One region of the Pseudobacillus sp. 179-B 2D1 NHS genome, then DNA from elsewhere that is predicted to be linked to it. Evidence: predicted binding sites of a transcription regulator. Region 1 holds the regulator's gene; the other holds the start of a gene.
The links. The regulator LexA, encoded in region 1, represses DNA repair genes until DNA is damaged. The targets are predictions, from matches to a motif close to CGAACATATGTTCG.
Positions count from the first base shown of each region.

Region 2: ACH0BF_RS16390 (YolD-like family protein) is a predicted target of LexA. The motif match lies at 8,745-8,758, and genes of this name have one in related genera.

Region 1 is NZ_JBIQDP010000040.1:1,685-18,475, forward strand. It holds gene ACH0BF_RS23475 (hypothetical protein) at 1-23, shown strand, start outside; gene ACH0BF_RS23480 (CPBP family intramembrane glutamic endopeptidase) at 327-1,046, opposite strand; gene kynU (kynureninase) at 1,274-2,560, shown strand; gene lexA (transcriptional repressor LexA) at 2,822-3,439, opposite strand; gene yneA (cell division suppressor protein YneA) at 3,595-3,918, shown strand; gene ACH0BF_RS23500 (YneB family resolvase-like protein) at 3,925-4,581, shown strand; gene ACH0BF_RS23505 (DUF896 domain-containing protein) at 4,693-4,926, shown strand; gene tkt (transketolase) at 5,070-7,076, shown strand; gene sirA (sporulation inhibitor of replication protein SirA) at 7,273-7,719, shown strand; gene ACH0BF_RS23520 (YneF family protein) at 7,800-8,015, shown strand; gene ACH0BF_RS23525 (aspartyl-phosphate phosphatase Spo0E family protein) at 8,107-8,298, opposite strand; gene ACH0BF_RS23530 (cytochrome c biogenesis CcdA family protein) at 8,508-9,215, shown strand; gene ACH0BF_RS23535 (response regulator) at 9,312-9,671, shown strand; gene ACH0BF_RS23540 (CcdC family protein) at 9,762-10,250, shown strand; gene ACH0BF_RS23545 (DUF2621 domain-containing protein) at 10,286-10,711, opposite strand; gene ACH0BF_RS23550 (exonuclease SbcCD subunit D) at 10,923-12,068, shown strand; gene ACH0BF_RS23555 (AAA family ATPase) at 12,065-15,205, shown strand; gene ACH0BF_RS23560 (SCO family protein) at 15,332-15,925, shown strand; gene ACH0BF_RS23565 (hypothetical protein) at 16,167-16,346, shown strand; gene ACH0BF_RS23570 (PucR family transcriptional regulator) at 16,584-16,791, shown strand, end outside.
Region 2 is NZ_JBIQDP010000017.1:10,797-27,587, reverse strand. It holds gene ACH0BF_RS16445 (DUF6843 domain-containing protein) at 1-103, shown strand, start outside; gene ACH0BF_RS16440 (hypothetical protein) at 719-1,090, shown strand; gene ACH0BF_RS16435 (hypothetical protein) at 1,125-1,409, shown strand; gene ACH0BF_RS16430 (sensor histidine kinase) at 1,537-2,754, shown strand; gene ACH0BF_RS16425 (response regulator) at 2,761-3,432, shown strand; gene ACH0BF_RS16420 (hypothetical protein) at 3,465-3,806, shown strand; gene ACH0BF_RS16415 (helix-turn-helix domain-containing protein) at 3,787-4,764, shown strand; gene ACH0BF_RS16410 (HD-GYP domain-containing protein) at 5,107-5,766, shown strand; gene ACH0BF_RS16405 (hypothetical protein) at 5,820-6,245, shown strand; gene ACH0BF_RS16400 (hypothetical protein) at 6,307-6,993, shown strand; gene ACH0BF_RS16395 (Y-family DNA polymerase) at 7,098-8,372, opposite strand; gene ACH0BF_RS16390 (YolD-like family protein) at 8,362-8,700, opposite strand; gene ACH0BF_RS16385 (thermonuclease family protein) at 9,277-10,014, shown strand; gene ACH0BF_RS16380 (KOW motif-containing protein) at 10,066-10,689, shown strand; gene ACH0BF_RS16375 (hypothetical protein) at 10,924-11,220, shown strand; gene ACH0BF_RS16370 (hypothetical protein) at 11,220-11,720, shown strand; gene ACH0BF_RS16365 (immunoglobulin-like domain-containing protein) at 11,816-12,250, opposite strand; gene ACH0BF_RS16360 (hypothetical protein) at 12,864-13,241, shown strand; gene ACH0BF_RS16355 (DUF3238 domain-containing protein) at 13,558-13,851, opposite strand; gene ACH0BF_RS16350 (hypothetical protein) at 13,817-14,245, shown strand; gene ACH0BF_RS16345 (hypothetical protein) at 14,343-14,663, shown strand; gene ACH0BF_RS16340 (hypothetical protein) at 14,954-15,928, shown strand; gene ACH0BF_RS16335 (hypothetical protein) at 16,089-16,502, shown strand.

The DNA of each region.
Region 1 (16,791 bases):
GGACGGCAAAAATCCCTAAATAATGATTTGAAGAATCGTTAGATAGGGCAACACTGCTTTTAAGGTATGAGCGTATTAAAAAAAGGGCATGTCAGGTTTGCTCGGAGCCCTTATTTTTCCGAATTAGTTGATAGTAAAAATAAAAGCCCTGGCCCTATTATTCATGGAGGACCAAAAAGCATATTTAAGAAAGCAAAGAAAAGCAGATTTACAAAGTTTAAGCCATCTACGACAGATAAGCTCACCGAGGAAGAATGCCGATATATTGAAAATACATTAATCTTTTTAGCCCTTGATACAGACAAAATCAAGGGCTTTTTGTACAGTTAAATGTTTCTTGTAAAAGTTGTTTGGTTTTCTTTAGGCAAGGGCTTAACAAATAAAAAAGACCGCATGTCGATGACGATGTGAAGAAGGATTGGGAATAAAAGGGAGCCAGTAGCTAAATAAGTACGGGCAAAAATAAAACCAATGAACCCGGTAAGCAAGAGGCCTTTCCAGCCTTGATAAATGTGCCCAAATCCAAAAATAACGGCTGAGATAATGATTATATACATTGGTTGAATGTCAATTGGCAGACTCGACAGGTAATGAATAACAAACCCCCTGTAAATAATTTCCTCGCAAACACCTGCCGTTATAGCAACGAAGATAGATAATCTTCTTTCTTGTTTAGTTGTGGGCAATAAGTAGTCGATGTCTGCTGTTTGCTTGTTTAAGCGTTGTTGATAAGCCGGTATTTTCATTAGAACAAATAGTAAAATAAAGAGGCCTGCCAGAAAGCCGAAGATCATGCCGAGCGCTTCTGAATGGGGTTGCTGCGGAAGGGTTATTCCCATATCTTTAAACGTTATTTTTGTCATTACTATCATGAGAAGGATTGCTGCTACAATCGTCCATTCTGAATAAATGACAAATTTAAAGAATCTTACTCTCGAAAGGGTATCTTTTTTCTCCTTTAACGACTTTGTGTATTTAACGTCGAAGAAAGGATAAATTAAAAGAAGGAAAGCTAGTAATAAAGACTCTAAAATTAGTATTGACATATAAATTTACTCCTGTTTTACCTCCATTATCTCATGAGGATGGAAATTTATGCAACTAATGACCTAAATAACCTATCTTACTTTAGAGTAACTTAAAATTATTTTATTACTCTTTATTGCTTAATACACAAAGGTTTTTATGTTTTTAAGAATAAGTGACGGGCTAATCATTTATCGTTATAGTAGAAATTGGAAGAATGAATATAGAGAATAGAGGGGATGGACAAATGGGTAAAAAGCAGTTTGATTCTTCTCGGGAATATGCCTGCAAGCTTGATCAACAGGATGAGCTGGCATCCTTTCGCAACGAATTTTATATTCAAGAAGGAATCATTTATCTCGATGGTAATTCGTTAGGATTACTGTCCAGACGATCAGAGAAATCGTTGTTAGAGTTGCTAGATTCGTGGAAGCAGTTCGGAATTGATGGGTGGACAGAAGGGGGTTATCCTTGGTATGACCTCTCGGAGCGGCTTGGTGGGAAGCTGGCATCGTTAGTTGGGGCACGGCCTGAGGAGGTAATAGTGACTGGTTCCACAACAACGAATCTGCATCAGATGATTGCCACCTTTTATGAGCCGGAAGGCAAACGAACAAAAATACTGGCAGACGAACTTACGTTTCCTTCTGATATCTATGCGCTACGAAGCCAGATTCAGCTGAAAGGCTATCATCCGGAGGATCACTTGATTCGCGTACAAAGCCGCGATGGGCGTCTTATTGAAGAAGAAGATGTGATTGAAGCAATGACAGAAGAGGTGGCTTTAATCGTCTTGCCGAGCATCCTTTACCGGAGCGGGCAAATTCTTGACATAAAGCGCATAACGAAAGAAGCCCATAAACGCAATATTTTAATTGGCTTCGACCTGTGTCATTCAATTGGAGCAATTGAACACCAATTGAACGAATGGGAAGTAGACTTTGCGGTTTGGTGCCATTATAAATATTTAAATAGCGGTCCGGGCAGTGCCGGTGGATTATATGTAAATAAAAAACATTTTGGCAAGCTGCCAGGTCTTGCCGGATGGTTTGGTTCGAACAAAGAGAAACAATTTGATATGGAGCATACGTTCATGCCGGCAGAAGCGGCAGGAGCCTATCAGATCGGCACACCTCATATATTAAGTATTGCTCCATTGATCGGTTCACTCCAACTCTTTGAAGAGGCGGGTATAGAGAACCTCCGAAAAAAGTCTTTATGTATGACGCGTTATATGATCGAGCTCACTTCAGAAGAACTGAGCGAAGCCGGTTTTAAGATAGGGAATCCCTTGGAAGACAAGAGACGGGGCGGACACATTTATTTGGAGCATAAAGAAGCTGCACGGATTTGTAAAGCGTTAAAAGTGAATGGAGTTATTCCAGATTTTCGAGCTCCTCATGGGATCAGGCTTGCTCCAGTCCCTTTATATAACACGTATGAAGAAGTGTGGAAGGCGGTGCAGATTTTAAAGAAGATTATGAAGGAGGAACAATATAAACAGTTTGAGAATGAACGTGGCATTATTGCGTAAGTGGGGAACTCAATCATCAATTTTTTCTGCCTCTGGCCTATAAAGGTCCAGGGGTTTTTGGTGGTTGAAGAGACTCTGACTCTCTTGCTTTTAATCTAGCAATGGAACTTTCGATTGTTGTTCGGTGAATGGCTTTTCTCATTAAACAATCATATCTTCTTTAGGCTCGTCATATGATAGGTTAACTGCTATTCTATTACTCTTGCAAAAAAGTTAAAACTCCTTTCCGCACAATAGAGCAGAAAGGAGTTTGTCCAGCAGTTAATGGATATCCCGGTAGACGCCAATCACTTTGCCAAGGATAGTAGCAGACGACAGAATAATTGGTTCCATGGATGAATTTTCAGGTTGAAGGCGAATAAAGTCTTTTTCTTTAAAAAAGCGTTTAACGGTGGCTTCGTTTTCCTCGGTCATCGCTACAACTATTTCGCCATTTTTGGCTGTCTGTTGCTGGCGTACGACGACATAATCACCATTTAGAATGCCGGCTTCAATCATACTGTCGCCCATGATTTCCAGCATAAATACATTGTCATCGGCAGGTGCAAGCCGCTCCGGTAAAGGAAAATATTCTTCAATATTTTCGATGGCGGTAATAGGCATTCCGGCTGTTACTTTCCCGATTAATGGCACACTTACTACTTTTTGTCTCGGTACGCTTTCTTCCAATTCCAATATTTCGATCGCGCGTGGTTTCGTTGGATCGCGGCGGATCAGTCCTTTGCTCTCCAGACGAGAAAGATGGCCATGGACAGTGGAGCTGGATGCCAATCCAACTGCTTCCCCGATCTCGCGCACGGAAGGAGGATAGCCTTTTGCTTTAACTTCAAGCTTGATGAAGTCCAAAATATCTTGCTGCCTCTTCGATAATTTTGTCATTTGTCTGCACCTCTTAGATTATCTCTTTTCTGTATTATAACATGTCACTTTTTAGGATACAAACATAAGTTCGAATGAAATCTTGACTCAAACAAATGTTCCTATTAAAATAAAGATAAATATACGAACGAGTATTCGCTTGAAGGGGATGTTGAATGATGAAAGTGTTTGTTAAAAAGAATTCTTTTGTTCTGTTATTTATGGCTGTTACAATTATGGCAGGAAGCATGCTGATCTTTAATGTGAGTGAGAAACGTCTTCCTTACGAAGAAATCACCGTACGGGAAGGGGACTCTCTCTGGAGCATTGCCAGACAGTATAATAACAGCAAGGAAATGGAAGAAGAGGACTTTATCATGTGGATACAAAAAGAGAACAAGCTGCATTCCGTTAAAATATTACCGGGAGACACTCTCGTTATTCCCATTACTTCGCATTCATCTCATACTGGCGGCCAGATCGCTTTTAAAGGAGAGTAATTTCAAGTGAAAGCTATTATATATTGCCGTGTAAGCACAAAAAAAGAAACACAGGAAACGTCGCTTCAACGGCAAGAGGAAGAACTGCTCAGCCTTGCCTTCCGAAAAGGATATGAAGTGGCAGCGGTGATTAAAGAGCAAGTGAGTGGCTATGAATTAGATCGGCCGGGAATGCTTGATTTGCTAGATCTAGTGAAAAAGGAATCGATTGATGCTGTACTGATTCAGGATGAAACACGAATTGGACGAGGCAATGCTAAAATTGCTTTGCTGCACTGCTTGTTTAAAGAAGGAGTAAAAGTATTTAGCATCGCTGATGATGGAGAGCTGCAGCTGTCAGAATCAGATTCAATGGTTATTCAAATTGTTAGCATGGTAGAAGAATACCAGCGGAAGATTCATAATTTAAAAATCAAGCGAGGAATGAAACGGGCGGTAGAAAACGGTTTTCGACCTGAAGACAATTTAAAGAATAGAGGAAACCCAGCCGGAAGAGAGAGGAAGGAAGTGCCGATGGAAGAAATTGTCCGTCTACGCCGCAATAACCTTACTTTCGAAGAAATAGCTGCTACTTTAAACGGCTTTGGTTATCGGGTATCTAAGGCGACAGTTCACAGACGATTTAAAGAGTATGCTGAACAGGCGGATAAAGATCTTGAATAGGCATCTTTCTTGTTTATTCCTTTCCCTTTTAATAAAATAAAGGCAAGAATATATTAAAGAAAAAGAAAGGAGAGTCTGCTGATTTATAACGAATTGGCAGTAACCCCATCTATGCTTTCTCAAGATAAACTAGCTCGTATTAATGAGCTTTCCAAGAAATCAAAAACTGAAGGGCTGTCCGCAGAGGAACAAGCAGAGCAGACAAGCCTGCGCCAAGAATACTTACGTGCTTTTCGCTCGTCCATGAAAAATACAGTGGAATCGGTGCGTATTTTTGATCCTGAAGGCAATGAAGTGACACCTGAAAAAATTAAAGACATTCAAAAACGTAAAAGAATGCATTAATGAGCCGGCAAACGCTGGCTTTTTTATATGGAGTAAACGGAAAAGAAAATGACAAATAATAGATCTTCTCAGACATCTTGTATATTTTGATAAAGACCTATATATTAAGAAGGAACAATATTTGTAAGGAAAGGGAGTTTTCCATGTTTGATACAGTTGATCAATTAGCAGTGAATACGATCCGCACACTTTCTATAGATGCGATTGAAAAAGCGAATTCTGGGCATCCGGGTCTGCCGATGGGAGCTGCTCCAATGGCTTATACATTGTGGAGCCGTTACATGAACCACAACCCGAAAAATTCAAAATGGTTTAACCGTGACCGTTTCGTTTTGTCAGCAGGACACGGGTCTATGCTGTTATATAGCCTTCTGCATTTATCGGGCTATGATTTATCAATGGATGAAATTAAAAATTTCCGCCAATGGGGCAGTAAAACACCAGGACATCCAGAATACGGACACACGGACGGTGTAGAAGCAACGACCGGACCTCTTGGCCAAGGGATTGCCATGGCAGTTGGAATGGCAATGGCGGAGAGACACTTAGCTGCCGTCTATAATAAGGACCAATATAGCGTAGTCAACCATTATACATACACACTTTGCGGTGATGGAGACTTAATGGAAGGTGTGGCTTCCGAAGCTGCTTCCCTTGCAGGTCATCTAAAGCTCGGCCGGTTAATTGCTTTATATGATTCCAATGATATTTCTCTTGATGGCGATCTTGATAAGTCCTTCTCTGAAAGTGTGAAAGACCGCTTTAAAGCCTATGGGTGGCAGTATCTCCGTGTTGAAGATGGAAATGACATGGAAGAGATCTCCAGAGCGATTGAAGAAGCGCAAAAAGACGAATCACGGCCAACACTGATTGAAGTAAAAACAGTTATCGGATATGGCTCACCTAATAAATCCGGTAAGTCAGACGTACATGGAGCGCCGCTTGGCGAAGATGAAATGAAGCTGACAAAAGAGTATTACAAATGGACATTTGAGCAGGATTTTCACGTGCCTGAGGAAGTATACGGCCGTTTTGAAGAACTGATTGTTCAAAAAGGCCAAGCTGTTGAGCAGGATTGGAACCAGCTGTTTGAAGAATATAAAAAGCAATTCCCTGAACTTGGCCAGCAGCTTCAGGCTGCGATAAACGGAGAGTTAGCCGAAGGATGGGACAAAGATATCCCATCTTACGAAGAAGGTAAATCGTTAGCAAGCCGGGCTTCATCAGGAGAAGTATTAAATGCGATTGCAAAGAACCTTCCAACTTTCATCGGCGGATCTGCTGATTTGGCCGGCTCTAATAAAACAACCATAAAAAATGAAAAAGACTTCTCGCCTGTTGCTTATGAAGGCCGCAACATTTGGTTTGGCGTACGGGAATTTGCAATGGGAGCGGCGATGAACGGAATGGCGCTTCACGGCGGTCTGCAAGTGTTCGGCGGAACATTCTTCGTATTCTCCGATTACGTACGTCCGGCGATCCGTCTATCAGCTTTGATGGGGCTGCCTGTTACTTATGTGTTTACTCATGATAGTATTGCGGTGGGAGAAGACGGACCGACGCATGAGCCGATTGAGCATTTATCCGCTCTTCGCTCCATGCCGAATCTTTCGGTTGTCCGCCCGGCGGATGCGAATGAGACAGCTGCTGCTTGGAAGTTAGCTGTTTCTTCGGAATCAACACCGACTGTGCTTGTGCTGACTCGTCAAAACTTGCCGACTATTCGAGGCACTTCCGAAACAGCGACAGAAGGAGTGTCAAAAGGGGCTTATGTTATTTCAGCAGCCGAAAAAGAGCAGGCAGACTTGCTGTTGCTGGCTACCGGATCGGAAGTGAGCTTAGCGGTGGAAGCACAAAAAGCTCTCCAGCAGGAAGGCATCCATGCGTCTGTTGTCAGCATGCCGTCATGGGATCGCTTTGAGAAACAAAGTCAGGAATATAAGCGCTCTGTTCTTCCAAAAGAAGTGAAAAAGCGCCTTGCGATTGAAATGGGCTCTTCCCTTGGATGGGAACGTTACACAGGAGATGAAGGCGAGATTATCGCTATTGACCGATTTGGCGCTTCCGCTCCTGGAAATAAAGTAATGACTGAATATGGTTTTACAGTTGAACATGTAGTTTCACGGGCAAAAGAACTGTTCAATAAATAAGAAGATACATGAGAAAGGCTGGGGTAGCTGTAAAGCAACCCCGGCTTTTTTTGTGTTGAAAAGTGAGTATAGATTTGAATCGCGTGCCATTCTGATCCAATCGACAAAACTAGTGAACGTTTTTTCCAAAATTCAACAACCTTGACGATGGTTCTTTCTTATAATAAGGAAAAGGACAAGCAGGAGGTAAAAGTAAATGAGAAGCTATCAAATTTACTGGATTGGAGAAGAATTCGCTCATTATTTTTACGGGCGTGAACAGAACTTTTTTCAGTTATTTTTTGAAAGCTCTATCGGACAAAAAAGTGAGAAGAATATAGTGGAAAAACAAATTCAATATATTACAAAAGAATTTTCGATGCGATCCCTCGCCTCTATTTTGAAAGAAGCATTAATGGGTAAAGACAGCTTTGCGGTTGAAAAAAACAACCTTTTTACGATTGAACTTCCAGAAAAGAAGGGGAAAGCCGTTTTGTCCGCTGAGGCGAAATGCCTTCACTTGAAGGCACGGGGAAGTTACGAAGCGGAGACCGTTTTCTTTTATTCCTTAAAAAAGTTGAATGCTTGTCTCTTCGCTGTTGATTTCGAACGAAAGAATTATGGCTGGCTCGAGCCGATCAGGAAAGAAAATTTATTTAAGTAAAGAAAATTTCTCTTTCATGTTGTATAATATCCTTTGGTTTAGTAAACTTTTAGTAGACGACATGAAGGAGGAAGTAGTATATGTGGTATGTACTCGTCGGGATTCTGGCTCTGATTGCCGGAGTTGCGCTTGGATTTTTTATAGCCCGTAAATACATGATGGACTATTTAAAAAAGAATCCGCCAATTAATGAACAAATGCTGCGAATGATGATGATGCAGATGGGCCAAAAGCCTTCGCAGAAAAAAATAAATCAAATGATGGCACAAATGAACAAGCAATTTGATAATAAATAAACGGCGCTCGGTTATTGAGTGCTTTTATTTTTTAGATTTTGTAAAAATAAGCATAAAAATGAGCAGATGTTTTTGGGACTCTGCTCATTTTTTAATTAGGTACTTGTTTTTGATAAAGAGGGACCGAAGAATGAACGTATTTGCGATCGTAGTCATTTAACAAAAGATCAAGCTCTTGGCTGCATTTAACGGCAAGCGGAGAGTTTAATCCTTTAACAGTGACAATGTGAAATAGCTCCAACCGCTTTTTCTCTATAGCATCCAATAAGTCGTCTTTATGCACGGCGGAAAGTCCTTTCTATGCAATAATAGGTCAGTGTTCGTTGGTTTCTCTAGTATACCCAATCTTTTACTTTTTTTCAAAAACAAAGTTACTTTAAATTGAGGGATTTCCTTTTTCCGGAAGGATGAGGACACAAATTATTCATATCTCTTTCTTTCGATTCCTGCTTGAAACTTTGTTACAATATCAATGAAAGGCAGGAGGTTTGATTGAACGATCTTAACTTTTTATTAGCTTTTGGAGCAGGGTTTCTCAGTTTTATTTCACCATGCTGCTTGCCTCTCTATCCCGCATTTCTTTCTTATATTACGGGCATGAGCGTTAGTGAATTAAAAAATGAGAATAAAATGCTGCAAAAAAGAAGTTTGCTGCATACGTTGTTTTTTCTGCTCGGTTTTTCTTTAATATTTATATCATTGGGGTTTGCTTCGACTGTTATCGGCAATATACTGGCGCAGTACCAGGATTTAATTAGACAGATTGGTGCCATCTTTATTGTATTTTTTGGTTTAATTGTGACAGGTATTTTGCAGCCGAAATTTTTGATGACAGAACGGCGGCTTGAATTCAAAAATCGTCCGAGCGGCTATCTGGGCTCCTTGTTAATCGGCCTCGCTTTCGCTGCAGGTTGGACACCGTGTACTGGGCCTATTTTATTGTCAGTTTTTGCTCTTGCGGCAAGCAATCCGGGATCAGGACTTTTATATATGATTGCTTATACGCTAGGATTTTCTATTCCGTTCTTTATACTTTCTTTCTTTATCGGCCGCATGAAATGGATTCGCACCCACAGTGGAATCATTATGAAGGTTGGCGGTTATATTATGATTGTCATGGGAGTCGTACTTTTCTTTGATTGGATGACAAAAATTATTATTTTCTTAAGCCCGTTGTTTGGCGGCTTTACTGGATTTTAACTTTATCTATTGATTGCCTTCTTTTGTGTAAACAGGTATATTTAGGATAAAGACATATGTTACATTATTTTCCAGACAAGAGGGGGCATCAGGCCAGTGGCAGGGGTATTAGTTGTGGACGATACAAAATTTATGAGAGTGACACTGATAGATATGTTGACGAATTTGCGCCATCAGGTTTTAGGGGAGGCTGAAAACGGGGAAGAAGCGGTACGACAATATCGAAAACTAAGGCCAGACATCGTTATTATGGACATTACCATGCCTATTATGAATGGTATTAAAGCATCGAAACGAATCTTATCAGAATTTCCTCAAGCAAAAATTATCATTTGCTCAGCGATGGGGCAGCAAAAGATGGTAATGGAAGCGATTGAAGCGGGAGCAAAAGACTTCGTTACTAAGCCCTTTGATGAGGTTCGGGTAAATGAGGCATTACGCCGTTTAATAGATTAAGCTGTTTTGAACGGAGGCGGCTTTTGTCTTTTCCAAAAAAATTGATTATAATAACTAAGCAAATGTAAAAGATAAGGAATGATGAAGATGATGCTTGTTGCTTCATCCGTTTTAGCAGTAATCATGGGAATTACAGTGATATTTGTTCGTATGAAGGCCTCTAAGAAACCGACATCGGCCAATAAAATTATGCTCCCTCCGCTCTTTATGAGCACAGGAGCGCTTATGTTTGTTATACCGGAGTTTCGGGTCACGTTTATGGAGTTGTTGGAAGCCGTAGTTGTAGGGATGTTATTTTCGATCTTATTAATTAAAACTTCAAATTTTGAAATTCGTAATGATGATATTTATTTAAAGCGCTCAAAAGCGTTTCCTATTATTTTAATTACCCTGCTAATCGTTCGGATCGTCGGCAAGGTTGTGCTGAGTTCAACGATTCATCTTGGCCAATTAAGCGGAATGTTTTTCCTTCTTGCTTTTTCAATGATCATCCCATGGCGCATTGCTATGTACAGACAATATCGAAGCTTGCGGACTAAATTAGATCAAGATTCACTTGGTGGAAATCCGCTTTCATGAAAAAAAGAGCTTGCGTTTGATGCCGCAAGCTCTTTTTAAAATAAATGTTCGTAAGGAGTTAAATCCATCTTCATTTCGTTTAATTTCTTACGCAAAAACTTATGATCCCTCTTTGGAGTAGCAATGATATAACCTCGTATTACTAAATCCTGCGTAATCTTTCCCGCTTTTTCTTTTAATGCTAATTCACCGATTTTTCCAGCGATTTTTTGACGAGCCACATCCCGGAAAAGTTCAGGAACGGGACTGACGAGTTCTTCCAATAGTTCTTTTTCCGGCTTCTTCCACATGCTTCTTGTCTGATCAACATAATATTCTTCCCAGTCCATATCTGATTTTCCATCTGCTTTTGGCAGCCGTTTTAAAAACTTGCGAAACATAAAAAATCCGCCGATCGCGAAACTGCCGACCAGAATAATTACCCACAAAAGGATGAAATAAGAAAACCAACCTTGCAGCATGATGCCAACCTCCAAGTCTTTCTTCTATCGCTACTAATTATAGACAAAGGAGAAAATGGATACAACAGTTAATGATGATCCTATCATTTTAGCGTAAAAAGGCTTCATAATAATTAAGATTTACTATTTAGCTATTTGTAAAGAAAAGCAATTTGCTTTCTTTATAATTTCCTATACTATGAAAAGAGAGACTTTATTAGAGGTGACAGAAGTGAAATTTATACATACAGCAGACTGGCACTTAGGCAAGCTCGTTCATGGAGTCTATATGACAGAAGAGCAGCGTGAGGTTTTACATCAGTTTGTAAAAATAGTAGAAGATGAGAAGCCGGATGCCGTTGTCATAGCCGGTGACCTATATGATCGATCTGTACCGCCAACAAGCGCTGTAGAGCTGTTAAATGAGATGCTTTTCAAAATTAATGTGGAGCTGGAGACACCGATTGTAGCCATTTCTGGGAACCATGATAGTTCAGAACGTCTTTCATTTGGTTCCTCCTGGTTTCAGAATAGCCAGTTTTATTTGAAAGGAAAGGTGGACGATCAATTTTCACCTGTCCGGATTAATGGGGTTAACTTTTACTGTGTTCCTTATGCAGAACCGGGCACAATCCGGCAGCTGCTTGGTGACAGTTCGATTCATACCCATCAAGATGCCATGAAGTGCCTAATAGGCAAGCTGGAAAAAGAGATGGACTATAGAGAAGTGAACATATTTGTCGGCCATGCCTTTGTTCTCGGTGGAAAGACAACAGAGTCGGAAAGAACGTTGTCGGTGGGCGGATCCGGCTGTATAGATGCTGGATTGTTTGCTCCTTTCCATTATACGGCGCTCGGTCATTTACATAGTCCGGATGCGATAAAACATGAGAAGGTACGCTATTCGGGCTCTCTGCTGAAATATTCGTTTTCCGAGGTAAATCAGCGCAAGAGCATTTCGATTGTGACTGTTGATGAAAAGGGAGCGCTCTCTATAGAAGAAAAAACACTCCGTCCAAAGAGAGATATGCGCTCATTGGAGGGAACGATGGAGGAGCTGCTTGACCCTGCCCGCGTTCAAAAGGAAGCGGCAGAAGATTATTTAAAAGTGACTCTTCTTGACCGTGGAGCAATTATTGACCCGATGGGCAAGCTTCGGCAAGCTTATCCAAATATTCTTCATTTAGAGAGGAAAATTGATGTGATTGATCAGCGCAAAAAAGAAAGCTATGGAATGAAACGGGAAGAGAAAAAGTCTGATCTTGCCCTTTTTGCTGATTTTTACAGTCAGATGACAACAGATAGTTTCACAAATGAAAAAAGAAAAGTGATAGAGAGAGTTATTCATGAGGCACAGCTGGAGGCGAATCAAAAATGAAGCCAGTCAAATTAATCATGCAGGCATTTGGCCCTTATGCGGGAAGGGAAGAGATTGATTTCAGGCAACTGGAGAATCGGACCATGTTTGTCATTTCAGGAAAAACCGGCTCAGGAAAAACAACTATTTTTGATGGGATTAGCTTTGCCATATACGGCCGGGCAAGTGGAGAAGAGAGAACGGGAAGCGATCTGCGCAGCCAGTTTGCCGCAGACAGCCTGTTAACAGAGGTATCGCTCGAATTCTCTTTGAAGGGACGCAATTATCTGATTTACCGCTCTCCCCAGCAGGAAAAGAGAAAAGAGCGCGGGGAAGGGTTTCGGACTATTACTGCAAAAGCAGAACTCTATGAAATCGATGACAGTGGAGAGAGAAAACTGATTGCAGCAAATGTCCGAGAAGTGGACGAAAAGGTAAAAGAAATTATCCAGCTTGATGCGAATCAATTTAGACAAATATTGATGATTCCCCAGGGCGAGTTCAGAAAGCTGCTCGTTTCCGACAGCAAAGAGAAGGAGAAAGTGCTGCAACGCTTGTTTCACACTCAATTTTATAAATTGATAGAAGACAAGTTAAAGCACCAGGCAGATGAATTAGCGAAGAAAGTGGAAAGTGGGCAAAAAGAACGAGCGCAATTATTGGACAGCATCGAACCCGCCACCGACAAAATGAGCGAACTGCTTGAGCAAGATCCTCGAAACGAGGCAGCCATTCTTTCACAATTAAAAGTAGATATTGATTTTCTGTCGGAAAAGTTAGTGGGAATGAAAGAGGAAATTGAACAACAACAAAATGCACGCGATGAATTAACCCGAAATATTCATCAGACAAAGCACATTATCCAGCAAATCGCCCGCAAAGATGAGCTGGAGGAAGAGAAAAAAGGATTAGAAGCTAGAACGCCTGAAATCGCCGAAAAAACAAAAGAAATTGAATGGGCAGAGAAGGCAAAGAACTTAGGGCACCAGGAAGACTTGTGCATGCAGTTAAAGAAACATCTGGATGAAGATGTAAAAAGGGCAGAAGAATCAAGCATAACATTTATCAATCATCAAAGAGCCCTGGAAAAAGCTGAACAGCAGTGGCAAGAGGAAAATGGCAGAGAAGCAGAGCGGAAAGAAGCGGCCGATAGGCTGAACAAGCTGATTGCGCTTAGAGAATCGGTCTATTCCCTGGATGCGGAAAAAGCGATGTTAAACCGCTTGAATGTCCAAGTGAAAGCATGTGAAAAGAAGCGGGAAACACTCTCTGCACAGTCCGTACAAATAGAAACAAGAATAGAAAAGCTGGAAGAGGAGCTGTCTTCCCTCGATCGCTGGCAGCAAATTGTTTACGATGAAGAGAAGAACGGCTATCAGGCTGAAGCCCAAATAAAGCTGATTGAGAAGATTAGTAAAATAACTGAGCGGATCAAACATTTGAAAGAGCAGGAGCAAAACCAGCAACATCTAACTAAGGAAAAAAAGGAAGGGCTAGAAGCTGCCGCGATGAATGTGAAAAAGCTTGAAGAAAGCTGGCAGAAACAACAGGCAGGCATGTTGGCGCAGTCTCTTATTGCTGGAGAGCCATGTGCTGTTTGTGGTTCCACTCATCATCCATCTCCGGCAAAAGCTCATGCTGATGCTCCGGAGAAAGAAGAAATTGAAGCGGCCAAAAAGGTGTCAGCACAAGCTGAAAAAGAACAGCATGAAGCTGCCCGTGAGCTGGCTCGTATTCAAATTCATTTACAGAAGGAAGAAGAAGTATTAAACGAGCTCTTGCAGGAAACGAAAGAGCTTCATTTAAAAGTGGATTGGTCAAATATAGACGGCCAAAAAGCACAGCTGGTTTCTATTCAGGCAGCTGCCGAGCGAGCTATTCAGCAAGCGAATGAAAAGCTGCAGCAAAAGAAGGCATGGACTGAAGAACGAAACCGTCTGAATGTACAATGGAAAGAGCTGCGTGCTGAGTTAGCAGCATGTCAGCAAGAAGAACTAGAAGCGCGTGAATTATATGCTGGCAAGCAGTCACATGTAGACGAATTGTTAAAGAACATTCCGGTGCCGCTTCAGCAAAAAGAAGCGTATGAACAGGCGGTCGAGCAAGCTGAAGAAACGAGGCAGCGTTTGGAGGAACAGTTGGCGGCAGCCTTAAAAAGAAAGCAGGCTGCAGAAACAGCGCTTGCAGCTGTTGAAGCAGGCTTACAGGAGATACAAAGTACAATTGCTCAGCAAAAAGAACGCTTAGATGCTGAACGAGCGCGTTTTAAACAATTGATGGAGCAAAATGGATTTGCTGATTTTAAGCACTATTCAGCAAGCAAAAGGACGGAAGCAGAATTAAAGAAATTGCAACAGGAGATCCATTCCTTTCACGAGCATTTTCGCTCCGTATCCGATCTATTGAAGGAATTTACAGAAAGCCTAATGGGCATTGAAAAGCCGGATCTTGCCTCATTAATCACAAAAAAAGCTGAAATTGAGGAGCAGATAGCTGCGAAAGATAAGGAGCGGCTTGCTCTTAACCATTTAATCAGCAGCTGTCAGCGCATCGTAGGAAGAGTGGCAGCTGTGAATGAGCATTTACAAGATTTGGAGAAAGACTATAGCTTAATCGGTCATCTTTATGAGATCACGCACGGCAAAAATGTGCATAAATTAACATTTGAACGATATGTGCTAGCTGCTTTTCTTGATGATATTCTTGTTGTGGCAAATGAGCGGCTCGTAAAAATGACTGGTGGGCGTTACACGATGCACCGCAAAACAGATCGGGCAAAAGGAAATGCTCAAAGCGGTTTGGAGTTGTTAATTTTTGACCAGTATACTGGCCAGGAACGGCACGTAAAAACATTGTCGGGGGGCGAAAGCTTTAAGGCGGCACTTGCGCTTGCTCTCGGCTTGGCGGAGATCGTCCAGCAATATGCAGGTGGGGTATCGTTGGAAACAATGTTTATTGATGAAGGGTTTGGTACGCTTGATCCCGAATCGTTAGACCAGGCGATTGAAGCGTTAATGGAGATTCAGGACTCCGGACGGCTCGTTGGTGTAATCTCTCATGTGCCCGAGCTAAAGGAAAGAATTGATGCCCGGCTCGAAGTTATATCATCGCAAAGTGGCAGTCATACACAATTTCAATTAGCGCTCTCCTCCACATAACTAGCATAAATAGGCAGGCGTGTTCATAAATTATTCAAGATAACCAATCGCCTGCCGTTGTATTTGTTGGATATATACAATAACATTATTTTAGATTTACTAGACTATTGCAGGAGGGAAAATAAATTGAATTATTCGCGCTCTTTTTTAGTGATTGCAGCGCTTTCGGTTATTTTGCTCGTAGCTGGCTGCGGCAAAAGTAATTTTGAAAGCAACATGGATGTCGAAATGCAAGACTTTGAGCATACGAACCAAAACAATAAAAAAGTCAGCTTAGAGGACTTAAAGGGAAAAGTATGGCTCGCTGACTTAATTTTTACTAGCTGCACAACGGTTTGCCAACCGATGACAAAGAATATGGCGGATCTGCAAAAGATGCTTAAAAAAGAAGGTGTAGAGGACTATCGTATCGTATCGTTTAGCGTCGATCCAGAGGTTGATACACCTGATAAGTTAAAAGAATACATTTCTCATTTTGAGGTGGATGAAAAGAAATGGGACTTGCTGACGGGGTATGATCCAGAATACATCCGTGATTTTGCGGAAAAGAATCTGCAAACATTGGCCGTTCCCGATCCTAATTCCAATCAAGTCACTCACGGTACAAGCTTTTATTTAGTGAATAAAGAAGGAAAAGTAGTAAAAAATTATAGCGGAGCAGAAGAAGTTCCATTTGAAGAAATTGTTCAAGATGTTAAGACGCTGGTTGACGAAAAATAAGATCTTTTAGGTAAAGAAGGATGTTCTAGCGATTAGAGCATCCTTTCGTTTTTCCTCACTCCTTTTATTTGTTGGTAAGTGAAACGATAAATGGGTAAAAAGTAAGGAATAAAATAAAAACAAGACTTGACTTTAAAAAATTAACAAAAAATTCACAATCATTTAATTGATTTTTTGGTCTTTTTTGGGTAAGATAATTACACAGAAGTTTTTCTGAAAATTTAAAAAAGGGGTGAATTTTATGAACTACGGTATTTACAAGTTCGGATCTTTCAATCAAATCAAGTGCGAATGCGGGTGGGAAGGAGTCCGCGCTGACTTGAAGAAAGCATTTGTTGTTCTCGAACAAACGAAGTGCGGCTCCATTTTTGATGCAGAAGATGTGTATATTTGCCCGAACTGCGATTCTCGAAAATATTAATAATCTCCCGATCACTAGCCTTCTAGTATTCATTTCCCATTTGCCTGCCAATTTAGTAGATTGTCTGCTAATCTTATAATTTCAGCCTTTTAAACGGAGTATGCCAATTCCCGGCAGCTCCGTTTTCCTGTTAAAGGAGAAAATATATTGTTAAGCACAGTTTTCTGTCAGTTAATGGACAATAAATTAAAAATAGCTTTCAAGCAACGCGGTCTAATAATATAATGTTGGTACAGAATGAAATTAAAGAAAGAAAGTGGTTATATGGAAAAAGTAACTGGAAATTTCTTCTCCAAGGAATATGAATCCCTTGAAGTGCTTGCTGATTTAATTAGTGAAGAACTGGAATGTCCGATTACAATAGAAGATGACAATCACCGTATCATTGCCTATAGCCGACACGAAGATGAAGTTGATCCTGTCAGGATTGCAACCATTATGCGCA
Region 2 (16,791 bases), on a different contig from region 1:
TGACAAATTTCAAGTTGAATCTTTCGGAGTCAAAATTGAGGATAATGAAGCTGTTTGTCTAGGTAAGATAGATAGGTCAACAAATAATATTAATAAAGAGTAGTTAAAGGTTGTCAAAAAAATTCTATTTAAGGGTGATTAAGATATGCACAAATCATATCTTAGTCACCCTTTGTACTTTCATTACTTTATTGATAAATGGGCTCAAATGCAAAAACTTCAACCCCTTTGAAACTCTACTTTTATCTCTTCTATTCCTGATCCACTCTCCTTCCTCTCTTTTTAGTCTTATATTCAACGCTTTTAAACATCATAATTATCTCTAAAGCGCTCTTTTAGGAAAATAGATACATTTGCATTTAACCATGTTTTTACCCGCTTTAGATCGATTTTTAAAGAAAATTATTTGTAATGCTTTTAAATAACTTTCAAATTGTGTCCTCATGAATATATATTCTGCGGCTAAATTGATACGTTGTATACTTATCTATTTATATATTTTAATATATAAATATTTTTTTGATATTAGAATATATAAAAAATAAACCAATATTTGATAATTTATGAAAAATTAGTTATAATGTAATGGATAAATAGTCGCAATTCCTTTCATTATATAGTATGGAATTAATGTATTGGTCCTAATCAATCTGTATGAAGAGGCTCGCTTCATTAATATCGAAAAGCAGTTAATTAAAAATGAACGGAGTTGATACTATTGGATGAAAAAACAAATACCGTAAACGAATCATGGGATTTATTTAGTGCTTTTTCTATACAAGAAAACATGGAAAATGAAAAACTAATTAAAGTGGATATTGAAGCGATTGATCCTGTTATTAGATCAGAAATGAAGAAACGCTCCTGTTTAGTGGAGGTAAATGACCTTGTTGTAGTTCTAGATGCGACAGATTATTCAGTGGAATCAGCTGCCTATTGCTCACGATTTATTAAAAAAAAGGGTATGGTAACTGAAATTAAAGAGGTGCTTTATCCGTCTGATGAGGAGCATAGGTACAATGTATTTGTTAAATTTGAGACGCTTGATGAGGTAGGTATCTTTTATGATACTGAACTAGGCGTAATTTAACTAGTATTTACACAATTGAAAGGAGACAGCCAACATGATGATAGGAAAATGTGTAGATCAAGAGTTAGCCGGCTCCTTTCCGGAGTTTGTTTATCTGTTCCCTAATGGCTCAGATTATTTTTATGTTTCTCAGTTTCCCAATAAATATTCACACACCGGTTGTTTTGAAGCACGAAAATTTCACGTTATAAAGGAGTCAATTCTTCTGAAAGAATCGAAACACTTTTCAAATATTGATCCACTGGCTTCTTGTGATGAACAGGTTAAGCAGATTGATAAAAGTAAAGTGAAAAAAATGATGACCTCTATGAACAGATAACCTGGTTGTAACTATTTTGTCTTTTTCTATAAGTAAATAATGGTCTTAAGTGTTACGTTGGAATGCTAACTTTTATTACGGCAGATATGGAAAGAATATATCTTTCTAAAATCAAGGAGACGATAGTATGGTCAACTCTTTAAGAACAGCACATTCTGCAAATAGAAAGGAAAGTCTGAAGGATATGGTAAGTAACGAGTCTCAATTTTTAAACTCGATACTTGAAGAAATGGTTGAAAACGTTACTAAAAGTAAAGGTCAAGTTTTTCGTATAGTAGATCAGTCGAGAAATGAAAATGAACGCCTTACAACTGAACTAGAAAAGTTAAAGCTTGATATTCAACAATCTTTCGAGGAGCAAAAAGTATTAGAGTCCAAATCCAGGTTAGCAAGAAAAAAACTAGCCGAAGTTAACCAAGATTTTAAAAACTCATCCCCTGAACTTGTTAAGAGTACATATGAGTATGCTCACCAAATACATGTCAATTTATTAATTCATGAAGAAAAAGAAAAACAAATGATTAACCGAAGAAATGATATAGAACGACGGTTAAGAGAATTGAAAGCAACCATAGAACATGCTGAGTTACTCATTTCTCGGGTATCGGTCATTCTGAGTTTCTTATCTGAAGATATGAAAGAATTTGGTGCAGCTCTAGAACACGCGCAGACAAAACAAGTATTTGCTTTGCAAATTATGAAGGCACAAGAGGAAGAAAGAAAAAAACTATCTCGTGAAATTCATGATGGGCCGGCTCAAATGTTAGCCAATGTACTAATTCGATCTGAGTTGATAGAAAGGCTTTGGACTGAGAAGGGTGTTGAGTATGCATTTGAAGAAATTCGACACATGAAGAAAACTGTCCGTTCTACCTTATCAGAGGTACGACAAATTATTTATAATTTACGCCCAATGGCTCTTGATGATCTAGGGCTATTTCCAACACTAAAAAAGTACTTAAAAACAACAAATGATTATATTAAGGAAAGCGGAAAGGGCACGTCTATTGAGTTTATCAATCTAGGAATGGAGAAAAGGCTGCCAGGAGAAATAGAAGTGGCTTTATTTCGATTGGTACAAGAGAGTGTGCAAAACGCGATTAAACATGCTAGCGCTAGTCTGATTCAAGTTAAGGTTGAAATGAAGACAGATAGAATTATTTGTCTAATAAAAGATGATGGTACAGGATTTAATGTCCAAGAGAAAAGTGTAGACAGTTTTGGAATCATGGGGATGCAAGAGAGGACTGATCTATTAAATGGAAAGATTACAATTCAATCTAAAATTAAACAAGGTACAACTGTTTTAATTTCAGTACCTTTAGAAGAGTATAAAGAAAGGTGACAAAAAATGACAAGCAGCATTATTCTAATTGATGATCATCAACTATTTAGAGAAGGCATACGCCGTATTATTGAGTTTGAAGATAACTTTGAAATTTTAGCAGAAGGTAATAATGGAGTGGAAGCATTGACTCTCTATCAAGAGCATCGTCCTGATATTATTCTATTAGATATAAACATGCCTATCTTAAATGGAGTAGAAGCCACCAAAGAAATCATGAAAAGGGATCCTAACGCAAAAATAGCGATTCTTTCTTTTCATGATGATGAAAGTTACGTTACCCATGTACTTCAAGCAGGAGCAGTTGGCTATATGTTAAAAGACATGGGGGCAGCTGATCTAATAAGGGCTTTAAATATCATTCTAGATGGTGGATCTTTCTTACATCCAAGAATAACAAAAAACGTTCTTGAAGATTATCGTCGAATATCAATACACAAAACTGGTTTTAGACAAAAAGAGGTAGCAAGACCATTTCATCTTTTAACCCCGCGTGAATGTGACATATTGCAGCTATTAGCTGACGGCAAAAGTAATCGTGCAATAGGAGAGCATCTTGATATAAGTGATAAAACGGTTAAAAATCATGTAAGTAGTGTCCTGCAAAAAATGAATGTAAACGACCGAACACAAGCTGTAGTAAGCGCTATCAAAAAGGGATGGGTGGAAGTACGATAAGGTTCTATACTTACATAAAGGGGAAAGAAAAAATGAACAAAGAATTGAAAAACAAAGAGAACTTCACACATGAAAAGAGTAGATTTTATAAATTATCAAAAGTAGAAAGAGACTGGATTTATAATCTGCTTAGAGAGAGGTATCTACATGAATTAAAGGAACCGAGTATAGTCTTACCTCAAAAAGTAAGAGACTCTATCTTAGAAGTAATATATAAAAAGGTTATAAGAAGAGGGTTACCTATCTCTTATCATGAATTGAAAATCTTTTATTGTTCCGAAATTCCATCTTTTATAAGAGAGTATAGGCAGCTTAATAGAACTAATTCCCCTTTCACTGGAGGAGAGGTACCACATGTCAGTTTACCAACCTAAGGGCTATACAATTGAAGAAGCAGCTACTATTTTAAATAAATCAAAATCCACTATTTATAAATACATAAAAGAAGGAAAGCTTACACTTCTTACTTACTGGGAAAAACGAGGAATGCGATTGCTTTCTAAAAAAGATGTTGAAAATTTAGCTAAAGAACAAAAAGATGAAAAACTGGGCTGGACCACAGCAGAGACAGCTCAGTTTCTTGGTCTTTCCCGCTCGACCATTCAGCACTTTATTCACGAAGGGCAATTGCCAGCTATAAAGGGGAAAATGCAAGGGAAAGATGCCTATTACATTAAGGAAGAGGATGTTCGTATATTTGGCAAAAAGCATGAAAGATATATACGAAGGGAATACATCAAAAGGCGTCCTTTCTATGATCGAGAGCATAATATCGCTTTGTATCAAAGATTTTCATCTCCTTCAATTAATGAAGCCAGATTAATTTGGGATAAAAAGAAGAAGTGGCAATTTATGATTCTCCCTACTCGTGAGATATTGTCATTTCATGAAGGGATTTATAGACATCTTTTAACTCCAGACTACGCTCTAACTTACGGTGAACAAATTGGTCATCCTGGCTTGGCTACAGCGACCCTTCCACTTGATCATCCGCTTACTTTTCAATGGATAGATATAATTTATCAGCAAAGTGATCTTGCTAACATTTATTTTGAATTTGACGCAGTATCTCCAACAATGCTTACCATAAAGTTAAAAAATACAGTATTTGAGAACGTATCCCTGCAACTCAGTAGTTTTTTAAAAGAGAGAATAGAAGAAGGGAGAATAGAAGTCACAGGTAAACAGGTGTTAATTGAATCCGGTATGGATCTCATGACCATACAACTGCCTTCTAAGTTAAAGGAGAAAATTCGACAAAAAGCAGAGAAAGAGAAGACTAATATGCAAAAAGTAGTGTTGAATATATTGGATGAACATTTAATTGATTAATCATACTATCGGTAAATATAAATAGACGATTTACGTTTGTGTCTTTTTTGTGACAGCATTCAATTAGAGATAAATCAAAATAAAAATTGGCCCTTGCGGAATCAGCAAATCGCCACATAATTCCTGTTGAAGAGATAAGCGCAAAATAAGAGCAAACTCTTACTATTTAAAGTCTTCTGGGATTAAAAACAATATTATTCTTACATACACGTTTCCACCCCTTTAATTATTCTCAGAATCAGGTGTTGAAACAAAGATTCCCTAGATAACAGACTTGATTATAGAAATCCTGAAGTAAGAGGGTTCTCTTGTGAAAACACAGAGAAGGGGTCGAGTAACTCGATGATTAACTTGTATATTCAAAGCATTATGGATGAAACCAAGAAGTGCAAAGAACGATTTACCCTTTATCAAGAATTGCATCGTAGAAAAGATATATTTCACCATTCTGTGAATGTAATGATGTTTAGTTTAATGATTGGAAAAAGGCTAAAGCTAAACCATCAACAGATGATGAATTTAGGTGCAGCTGCTTTATTTCATGATGTTGGAAAGCTAGATATTGAAGATTGTATTCTTTACAAACCTGGAAGATTAAGCGACGATGAATACAGAATTATCAAAATGCATAGCGAGCTTGGCTATAATCGCTTAATGGCATTAAAAGATGAAAAGAAAAATATATTAAGTACTGTTGCTCTGCAACACCATGAACGGAATGATGGAAGCGGCTACCCTCAAGCATTAAAAACAAATAAAATTCACCCCTTATCGAAAATCGTTGCTATTGTAGATGTGTATGATGCATTAACCGAAGAAAGAGTTTATAGAAAACGTTCGTTTACATCTGAAGAAGCAATGTCTATTTTGAGAAAAGGAAGCGGTATCCAATTTGAGTCAGATTACTTAGCAGCGTTTTCTCAAGCTCTTCGTAGCAATATAGTGAAAACAAATCCTTATGGAGCATTGTTGGAAGCTGTAAGAAAGAGGCGGGCCATATAAGATTTTTAAAACATTCATCATGATAAAAGAAATCAAAGGATGGTGGAGGGATTATGCCATGTGTTCAACTAGATGAAATTAAACTGCTAGACGACCTATCTTCTTTAGCAGATAAAAATCGATTTTTATCATGGGTAAGGGAACAAGAAATTGAGAAGAAGGTAAGTGAAACTTGTTCATGGACTTGTCTATTAAAAGGACGACATTTTGCGGAACGCGATAATGACATTATGCCTTATTCGGACCACCTTAGTATTTATGAACGTTTAGACGGTTCTAGGGTTTTAGTGTCCCAGCCTTATCAAGATACAAAGACAATTGCCCTTTCCACAGAATTAACGAATTGGCTTAGGGAAAGGGGCTTGATATTGACATTATTAACTGCAGACCAATCTTGGCATATGCCAGGGAGCACTATTCTATTTCAAGTAGAAATCGATGATATTAATACTTATGTAAATTACTTCTATAATAAATAAAGACCTATTAAACAGATTGCTCTAGAGATCAAATTTATGATATCCGAAGGTGGAAGTAAAAGTGAACATTCATTTCATTGAAGAACCTCTACTCATGTGTGCTCTTGTTGGAAAAAGGGTTTATATGAGTCCAAAAGAAAAGGAAATTTGGAATTTTTATAAGGAACATAGGTATGACTTTGATATTAAGGGCTATCAAGAAGGAGCTGAACCAAGAAGTTTGGGGCGTCACCTTTTTACCGCTCTTACTTACGATGCTTTAGAGTGTATTAAGAGAACGCAGGAACATGGGGAAATGGAAGAGAAACGCCGACTCTTTCAGCCTATATATGACTCTTTTAAGGAACAATTTCCCGAGGAGTATGAGCGTGCATTAAATGAATTGCGTTTTATTGTATCTGAAACGCAACAAGAAATAAAAAAAGCCGGAGAAAATACAATCCCCTTGTGGCGCCAACTGTCAAAGAATGAGAAAAATCAAGGGGTGTATGCTGGAATGAATCCAGTGACCTTGGATACGAATATCCTTTCTTCCTTTTCTTACCGGGATAACATCAATGAAAAATATAGTAATCAAACTCACTGGTCAGACTTAACACTTAAGAGAAAGATTTCAACGGAATTTATACTCATACACTCCAAATATGTTACCTTAGCGCCATTAGGTGCTGATGAGAGTGAGGTAATTATTTATAATCCAACCCAAATAATAAGACTCAGCTCTAATGAAGGCTCAATCCTGGAATAAACGTAAAGAATCGTAATCTTCTATGTCAATAAAATAACAGGCTGGCACGTACTTTATGTGTGCCGGCCTGTTATCAGTATACGATTAATTTTCTTTTCTTCTTCTTAGCCTTTATGTCCTCCAATTGTATTAGCTCTTTTTAAGAATGTTCCTGCTGGTAGCAGGCTGTGCGCCCAAAAGATTGAACTTTTCCCAAAACGGAACCTAATTTCGTCCATTGCTTCATCAAGTGCATGTTTTTTCTCCAATTCTTCATTAGTACTAAATAAATCTATTTGTTCGTACAAGGCAGGTTCCAATTTGCCGCATACCACAAAAATTTGTCGGACTGGCTGTCCTCTCCAATGCTTCTTAAACAGTTTTTCAAATTGAGTATTTAGGTCTTTTGTGCAATTTGTATGTCGAGGCAGCTGCATTTGATGTTTAAATCCTCTCTCTTCAATGTCCCTAGAATAACTAATAGCAAGAGCAATTTTCCCTGCTGATACACGGTGCGAACGAAGTCTCATAGCTACTTCATCGACCATTTCATGAATCACAATCAAAATCTCTCGCTCATTATAATAATCACGCATTAAAATTTGGCTCTTGGAATAGGATTTTGACTTTGTTTCTACCTTTTCCGATAAGATCGTATAGTCTACACCCCATGAATGATAAAACATTTGTAAACCCAATACTCCAAATTTTTCTTTCAGCTTATATTTATCAGCATGGGCAAGATCATACACAGAATTAATACCCATGCTTTGTAATCTAGTTATGTATCCGCTTGAAATACCCCACATATCTTTTAAATTAGGGATCTTCCATACAGTGTCTTTGATATTATCGTATGACCAGTATGCTAAGCCGTTAGCGGCATTTTTAGCCTGATTATCGAGTGCTAGCTTCGAAAGAAGAGGATTATCTCCAATTCCGATAGTGACAATAAGCTTTAACTCTTTAAAAATGGTTCTCTGTATCTTATGAGCAATTTCAAATTTATCACCAAATAATTTCTCAGATGCAGTAACATCAATCAATGCTTCATCAATCGAATAGACGTGTAAGTCGTCGTCAGAAACAAATCGCTTATATATATTCATAATCATATTGTTAACCTTTAAGTATAACTTCATTGAAGGCTCTACTATGATTAAGCGTGGATCATTCGGGATTGAATAAGCTCTGGAGCCAGTATTTATACCAAATTCCCTTTTTACCAGAGGAGATGAGGCTAACACTACCGCACCAGGCCGTTGTTTATTTGCAACAACAACGATATATGCATCAAGTGGATGGATTTTACGCCTTACCGCCTCAACACTCGCAAAAAAAGATTTTACATCTACACAAAGTATAGACCTTTTAGGAAGAGTACTGTAATCAATGTCCATTCCTTTCACCATCATTGGAAGCCAAATCTATGGAGACAATATCAGCAATAGGAATTTTACCGGTACCAGAAAGGTGTAAGTAATTTTTGTCAACCAAGGATTCAACTATACCTATCACATTAAAATAGGGGCGGCCGAAGGTATTTAACCTGACAGTAATGGGTACTTTTAAATGAAAAGATTCTTCTACAATCCGATTAAACTGCTCTTTTTCTTGCTCATCAATATAATGGGCTTCCTTAAGAATATCCTTTTTTTGCAACTCCTCAGAATGCTCGGATAACAAGAGCCCTCTCCATTTCATCATTTTGCGGTCATTATATAACATCTAAAACGCCTCCTAGAACACCAGTTCTTTTTATTGTAATTATACGAACTTATGTTCCGATACGCAAATGATTTTTGAGCATTAAGAGGTTTGTCGAAAAGTTTAGCTTGCCATTTATGTCCCAGCTGCGCACCTTTCTTGCCACTTTTAAACTTTTTCTACTGTCTCCATTTAAATTTGAGTTGGTTTCGTTTTCTGCATATTGTTAATCAAATGTAGGTTTGAAATAAGGGAGTACTGCTTATAAAAAAGTCGTGTGCTTCACGTAAATAGAAACAATAGTGTAAATATCCATTCTCCTTCCACAAGAGATTTTTTAATTTTATATATCAACAATTTTCTTTAACAAGGCTTTATGATAAGCTGTATATATTGGAGTATTTTTTTCTTTTTTCTTTTTAATTTTTTTATCAAAAATCAAACATACGCCCTTTGGGTTGTGAAGACAATGTATTTTCAATGCATTGTTTTACCAATCCAAAGGGCTTTTTTGTGTTTTGCACAGGAAGGAGAGATAGACGAGCTATTTAGAGAGGACTGAGACTATTAATTATTAAAAACAATGGAGGAGAAAACATGAAGAATTTTTTAAAGCAAAAAATGTGGAAAAAGAAGAGACGGATAACAAAAAAGAAATCTATATTTACGAGCCTTTGTATCATCATTTTATTAATGATTGGGAGCGGTTGCTATCCAGTTAAGAATAATCTAAAAGAGGACCGATCCAGCCCTCCTGACCGCCTTTTTGCTAGCATACAGACTATATCGGATGGCGACACAGTAACGGTTAGAGCTGAATCAAATTATGTCCATCCCGAAGAAAATCTCTCTATTAAGAAGGGAAGTCTATTAAAGGTTCGCCTACTTTTATTAGATACACCGGAGTCTGTTGGTCCAAATGCAGGAATGCCTTTTGGTAAAGAAGCAAGTGATTTTGCTAAGAGAACACTCAGCAATAAAACTGTGGAACTTGAATTTGATGAAGGAGAAAAGAAAGATCACTATGGTCGATATTTGGCTTATCTGTATGTGGATGGGAAGAGTTTTCAAGAAATGGTCTTACGTGAAGGTATGGGCATTGTCCGCTATGTCCAGGAGCCAAACACTAGATACTTACAAGAGTTTTTAAACGCTGAAAAAGAAGCAAGTGAACAAAACAAAGGGGTTTGGTCCTTACCGGATTATGCCGTCTCCCAAGTGGGATATAACGAAGTTACCGGGAACGGCCTGTCAAACTCATTTAAAGAAGATATATCCAAAGATAACATAATGGATTTTTTTAAGGAAGCTGCAATTGATTGGCTTAAAAATTAATCATTACTACTAAAAGGATTACGACCATAATAAATCAGGAGGAGTAATTAAATGACTCAATCTTTACTAACAGCTTTAGAAATCTTAAAAAAAGAAGTACCACAGAAAGACTCAAATACAAAAAGAATAGAAGTGGGCAAAATCAACCGTAACATCGCATTTGAGATTCGTATGGATAAAACAAAGGAAAATAATTACCATTTAATTGTTGTAGAATACACTCCAAAAATAGGTGAAACAAGAAACCTTAAAGGTCATGGTTTAAATAATGCACCTATCACTGAGATTCATGACCGAATAGTAGAGTTAAAGGATGCATATGCAGATGTTGCATTTGAAGTAGGGGATCAAGTAAAGGTTATAAGTGGAAAGTACGCTGGTCATATAGGTGAAGTAATCGAAGTTCAACGATCTTATAAAGAATTAGACCCCTATGGAGTTAATTTTGCAGAGGAAGGCCTGTTAACGATAGAAGATTCTATAAGAAACACCACATGGAATTATGAGTTCGATGGATATACCTTAAGATTACACTATCCGGAAAAAGACTATGGATCTTTTATTACAAAGGCTCGTATTACAACATCTATTTTCTATGCTTACTATTACACTGTTAAACTTTCGGAAACAAATATTGCTCTTACACATAAGGGCTTAAAGAAATATGAAGATTGAATAAATATATTAGAAGACCATTTGTTTTACAGGAGGATACTTAATGTGTCCTTCTTTTTTTAGTATTGTATAAATTTCTCTCTTTACAAATTTAAAAAACTCCACATGATTACTATGAATGTTTATTTATTGAAATTCGTGTATCCAGTATTTCAAGCTATTGCCAATAAGAGATTAACTAGCTGCCGTATGGTGGATAGTTTTAGGTATATAGAGTGACAAGAGGTGAGCAGAGTGGAAGAAAATAAAATGCTAGATTATGCGAACGATTTAACCGAGGAGATAAAACATGCAGTTGAAAACGGTGAAGAGGAATTAATAGTTAGTCAGAAAGATGCTACAGTCCTTGATTGGCTAGTTGAACAAGCAAAAAGAGCAGAAATGTATAAGCATGCTTTAATGCTTATTGGTGCCAAACTTGAGCCCCCCGCAAGTTTTATTGCAAATATGGCCTTACTGGAAGCAGACCAAAGGTTTGATGCTTCCGTAACAAACCAAACTAATGATGTGATATTGAAGGAGGAAAAATAATGGAACAGACAATAGAGAAACTGAAAGAGCAAGCCCGAAAATCATCATCAGGAGAAACCGGTGATCAAAGAGCCGAAGACCTTGAAAGTTATTTAAGAAACAAGTTAAGAGAATATTCCACCGCTCTAAATATCCCTCAAGAGGTCATTCTAGAAGCCTGGGAAAAACAGCGAGATTATAGCGCTATTAATTACTATCAGGAAGCTAATCAACCGTCCATTGATGCAGACAAAGTTAAGATTTTTGAAACTGTTGAAGATATGTTGAAGGCAATAGGAGAAAAGCAATTTAGATGCCCTGGTTGCGAAGGCATTTCATCAAATCCATATAAGTGTAATAGTGGGAAGGAAGTTCAGAAAAAACCATGTGATTGGAAAGTTTATGGTTTTTTTGGAGACTTAGGAAAAGGTATTCATGTATTCTGCAAAGATAAAATGAAAGGAGAGACTATATTTATGCCTTTATCTTGGGAAAGTAATTATGTCACTGTTCGTGGATAAAGCCTAAAATTAATTTGCTGCGTTTCTGACACATACTTTGAAATAGTTCAGATAATAATTGATTTAAAAGAGAAAGAACCAGCAGCAGTTCTCTCTCATTCTACAACTTTAAATGGAGCAGCAAGTTCGCCAATAGTAGCCCGATATTCACCTGGCGTAAGCTTATATTTTAGATCATTTACATTAAGATCTAGAGATGACAATTTATTTGGAGGATGAATAATACCTTGCTCTGTGAAAGATTCTGCTTTCATGGGCACTGTACGCCATATGCCTTCTACTTTTTTTTCAAGAAAAACGTGAGCACCAGTCATATATTCTTCATTACTGTCATTTTGAATTTCAACAGTGATCGTCTTAACTGAAATTGGATATTCCGCTTTTTCAGTTTTGATAGTAACACCATTTTCCGATTCGGAACGTTTTTGAGCAGGGGATTTTTCTAGGTTTGAGTCGTTCGTTTGGCATCCAGTAAAAACAAGAAGTAAGGATATAAAACAAAACACAATGAATGAATATTTTTTGATCACTAAAAACACCTCCTACCTTTATTGTACCAATAATTGGATGGAGAATCAGTAAAAGAAGTTGATGAACAGTACGTGAATGAAGTGTAACATCTACTCTTTATGTTATTGACACTTGTTGTTTATTAAAGGTGGTATTTTTATTGGAGAAATTTATTAATTGTCCCAAGTGTTTTTGTGTTAGATTGCATATCAATGGAAAATGTCAGACTTGTGGTTCTATTAAGGGAGAAAGCAAAAGTAATAATGCCAGTGATAGATATATTCAAAAAGATGATTTCTCAAATTCTCTATTGAATCCTTTGAATCCACTTTCATCTTTTAGTCCTACTAATAATGACTAAAATTAATCTGTATTTCATTGATAAAATGCAAACAATCATAGTTTAAATGAATAGATAAATTCCTTGCTTTGAAAAAGGAAAGAGAGGAAGGGAAAATTCTTATGCGATGCCCTAAATGTAAGGAAAAGATGATTATGAATTCAGAACAAGCTATTAAATCCGAGGGAAAAGTCATCTACAGCTTTACTTGTTTGAGTTGTGAGACTAAAAAATAAGAACTGGTAATCTTGATCTTTGGGAGCTACACATACAATCAAAGGGAGAGAAAAGGAATGTCAAAACTTAAAGAAATAAAGGAAAACTTAGCTTTTGCAACAGAGACTGAGGGAGAAGAATATGCTCATACAAGCCTCAATAAAGAGCAAATTAATTGGCTCATACAAGAGGTAGAGAAATATTCAATAAAAGAAGATAGGACGGAAGAAAGATCGGATCATCCTATAATAAAAGTGGCCAAACGCGAAGTGAGCATAACCAGGAGCCGCTCAGTTCCTAATGAAGTACCTACCGTCAATTTACCAGTTGAACATGCTGTCTGGTTAATTCATCAATCAGAAAAGGCTTTACTTTTTGAAGAGTCGAAATGTAATACAGTCGATCCACAATTAAGCTTGGCGAGCACAAATGGCATTGCCAAATTGGACCAATGACTTAATGGTCGGTCCAGTTCGGCTGGAACACACACATACTCAGGAATCCATGATGTGTAAAATGAAGCTTGTTAAAAAGATTAATTGTTTTAAGGGAGCTGTCCAAACGGGTAGCTTCTTTCTTCTTAATGTGATAACTCTGCTCCCATGATTGTCTTATAGAAGAAACTCGACTACATTCATCAGTAAAGAGGGTCTTTTTATGAAAAATTAGAATCCGCATTTGACTTAACTTACCTTATAAAGTATGGTTAAAAAGGAAAAAACAACCTATTTAGCGGAAAAAATACCCAATAGTTGTTAACGCCTAAAATGGTTATTTTTCTAAGTTTTTATCAACCGATTTATCCATCACACCGCCTAGTAAAAGTGGAGTATCACCAGGCCCAGGAAGTCGAGACCACACTTTCTTTGGAGATTGGCCATCAATTTTCTTCCATAACTCATATGCAGGAAATCCATCATGTTTTCCAGTTAAGCGCATAATTCCACTTCGAGTAATTTTTATTGTGAATTTATAATCAATATTAGGTGCATCTGGTTGCAATTCATGAACGAAAGGAAGTGCCTTTAAATTGAGAAAGATGTCTTTGTTTGCAATCCTAATCATTATACTTATGTTAAGTGCATGTTCATCTGAACCCCCGCCCATTACAAAAGAATCTGTAGAAAAAAAAACAAAAGAAAACTTTACGAAAGAAGAAGTAAAAAACATATTTGGTGAACCGAAAATAATTACAAATGATAAAAAATACGAAATTTGGTTATATGACAGTAAAGAAACTGACAAAAGCCCTGAAACTGTAGAATTCGATCCAGCGTTCCTTCCATTTGATAAAATTTTAAGTGAAGATATCGAATATGTACTCGAAGTCATGCTACTGGATGACAAAGCGCTTCAATTCTCTTATTTCTATAAGAAAGATAACAACGTCTGGGTGTACAGAACGAATGGAGATAAAAAGTCTGCAATTGACGAACAGGCAACGACCCTTGATGAATAATAAAAGATTCCCTATAGGGTAGACACGCAAAAGCGTCACTGTTTAGTGATATACATAAAAAAACGTACTGACTTCATGTATGAGGAGAGGGAAGATTATGGCTCGTATTCGGGAATGGGTTACAGAAGCAAGGTGTATAGATTGTGGAGGAATATACAAAATAGATCCTTATTATCCATTGAAGAAAAGATGCAAACCGTGTTCTAAAGCGTATAGGAAAAGAGTTAAGCGTATTGATAGAGTGCAAATCATTTCTTTTCTTATCTTTCCTTTAGGCATTTTAATGTACTTTCTTTGGAAAGATAATAAGCCACACTTAGCAAAACCAGCGTTAGAAGCTGCTTTAGTTCCTATTTACATATTGAGTGGTATTTTTCTGTTCCTTTTTCTTCTTTATATAATAATTAGTTTAGCTTGAATTTATTTAATCTTTTTTATAGGCTCTTTTCGTTATCAGAAAGCTGTTGCTCTAATCAATCTTTTTTATAAAGCTACAATCTCATCTATATTACTAAAGTGCAGAAGTATCCTGTCTTACTACCTGTAAAATATTCAAGCAAAGTGAGCCATATAAGGAGCCGCTCGACATTTAAAAATTACGACAATCCTTGCATCATTGCTACAGTTGCACATATATCTGATATTCTAACAGGAGGGGGCTTAGCACCTCCTGTTTTTTATTACATTCTTAAGAGGGTGGAGTCTAAGATGAGGTATGATAAAACCTTACTAAAGCACATAGCGAAAGAGAACAATGAATATTTCACTTCCGTTTCGATATGGAATAGTTATGCAGGAAAGCATCAACTTCCTAGAGCAAGAACATTTGCTTATCATTTTGGATCATGGAATATAGCAAAGAAAGAGATTTTTGGTGATAATGTACCAGTTGGAGCAAGATTCGAACCCTCCTTTACCGAAGAAGAGTTAATACAAATCGCCAAAGAACATAGCTCCTACTTTCAAAAGCAGAAAGATTGGAATTTTTTTGCGTCGGAAAAGGATTTGCTCAGTAGCAAAGTCTATATGCATAAATTTAACGGTTGGAATGAAGCAAAAATAAAAATCTTTGGTTCCGAGAGGCCGCTCTTCCGGAACCTTTACACCAAAGAACAACTTGTCATGATTGCCAGAAAGCATAGCACTTATTTTACTAGCCAAAATACATGGAGTCGCTATGCTGCTCAGCACGGTTTACCGAATGCTCATGTTTTTATAAATCATTTTAATAGTTGGAATGAGGCAAAGGATAGTATATTTCAAGAAAGTAAGGCGGTCCTTCAGCAAAAAAGGTCGTTTTCTAAAGAAAACTTAATCGAGACTGCGAAAAAATATCAAGATCACTTTACCTCTATAAAAGCATGGGATTCATTTGCTGTTCAACATGACTTACTAAGAAGTGGTGTCTTTATAAAGCATTTTCAAAGCTGGAACCATGCAAAAAAACAAATATTCAACGACGCAGCAGCAATTCTAAAGCGCCAGTCAATTAGAAAGTATTCCAGTGACCAATTAATTGGAATTGCTTTAAAGCACTTTAACCATTTTAATTTAAAAATATCAGAGTGGAATCACTATGCGAAAGATCATCAACTTCCAACGGGAAGCACATTCTGTATCCACTTCAGCACCTGGGAAACAGCTCAAGAGGTTGTGAGGTCAGCAAAGGATAACAGGAAGTAATTCCTCATACTTGTTCTACCCTTTTTACATAAAAGGCTTCTAGTCTGTAAATATATTTCAATTATACAAAAGTATTGAATTTAAGGTTAATTATCCCTTTACAAATCGTGAGAGAACCAACATCATATCTATAACCACTGAAATAAAGGAGGCGTTATACATGAATCAATTTGTCATCGTGATAATGGTATTAATAGGTATTTCCCTGCTATGGGGAGTGATTAAGACCTACTTGTGGTTTTTTAAAGAAGATCCCTCTTTAAAAAAGCGTAATAGAGAAGGTATTGATACCTATAGTTTTGAAAACAGAAGGAGAAGTGGCCATTCTATCCCACAGCAAGAAAAGAGACAAAAGGAATTCTATAAACAAAAAAGGGAGTCTGATTCTCAACAAGTAGATCCTTTATACTCCGTAACACCATTGTGGACGGACAACCATGATAATAGGTCAGGAAGTTGTTCAGATATGCTTTCCCATAAATCGTCGTCTCATACTCATTACCAGGACAGCGGATCTTATGACTCATCTTCGCATTCATCAAGTAGTGATTCTGGTGGGGGAGGCTGCGACTGAAGCTCCGCATTGAGTAAACAAACATTTAGTAAATATCAGCAAGGTCTGGTTGTGTCTATGTATGTAAGTGATTGCAGTTCATATAGAAATTTAGTACACTCAACATAGAAGTATTTTCTTTTTTTCTTTTTAATTTACCAAAACAACAATAATTACAAGCCCATCGGGTGATTTGATCAACAGCTTCTGTTTAGCTGTTTTTGAATAATCATCCCGATGGGCTTTTTGTTGTTGAAAAATAAATATAGGGGGATTGCATAATAAAAACTATTTAAATCCGTAAAGTTTC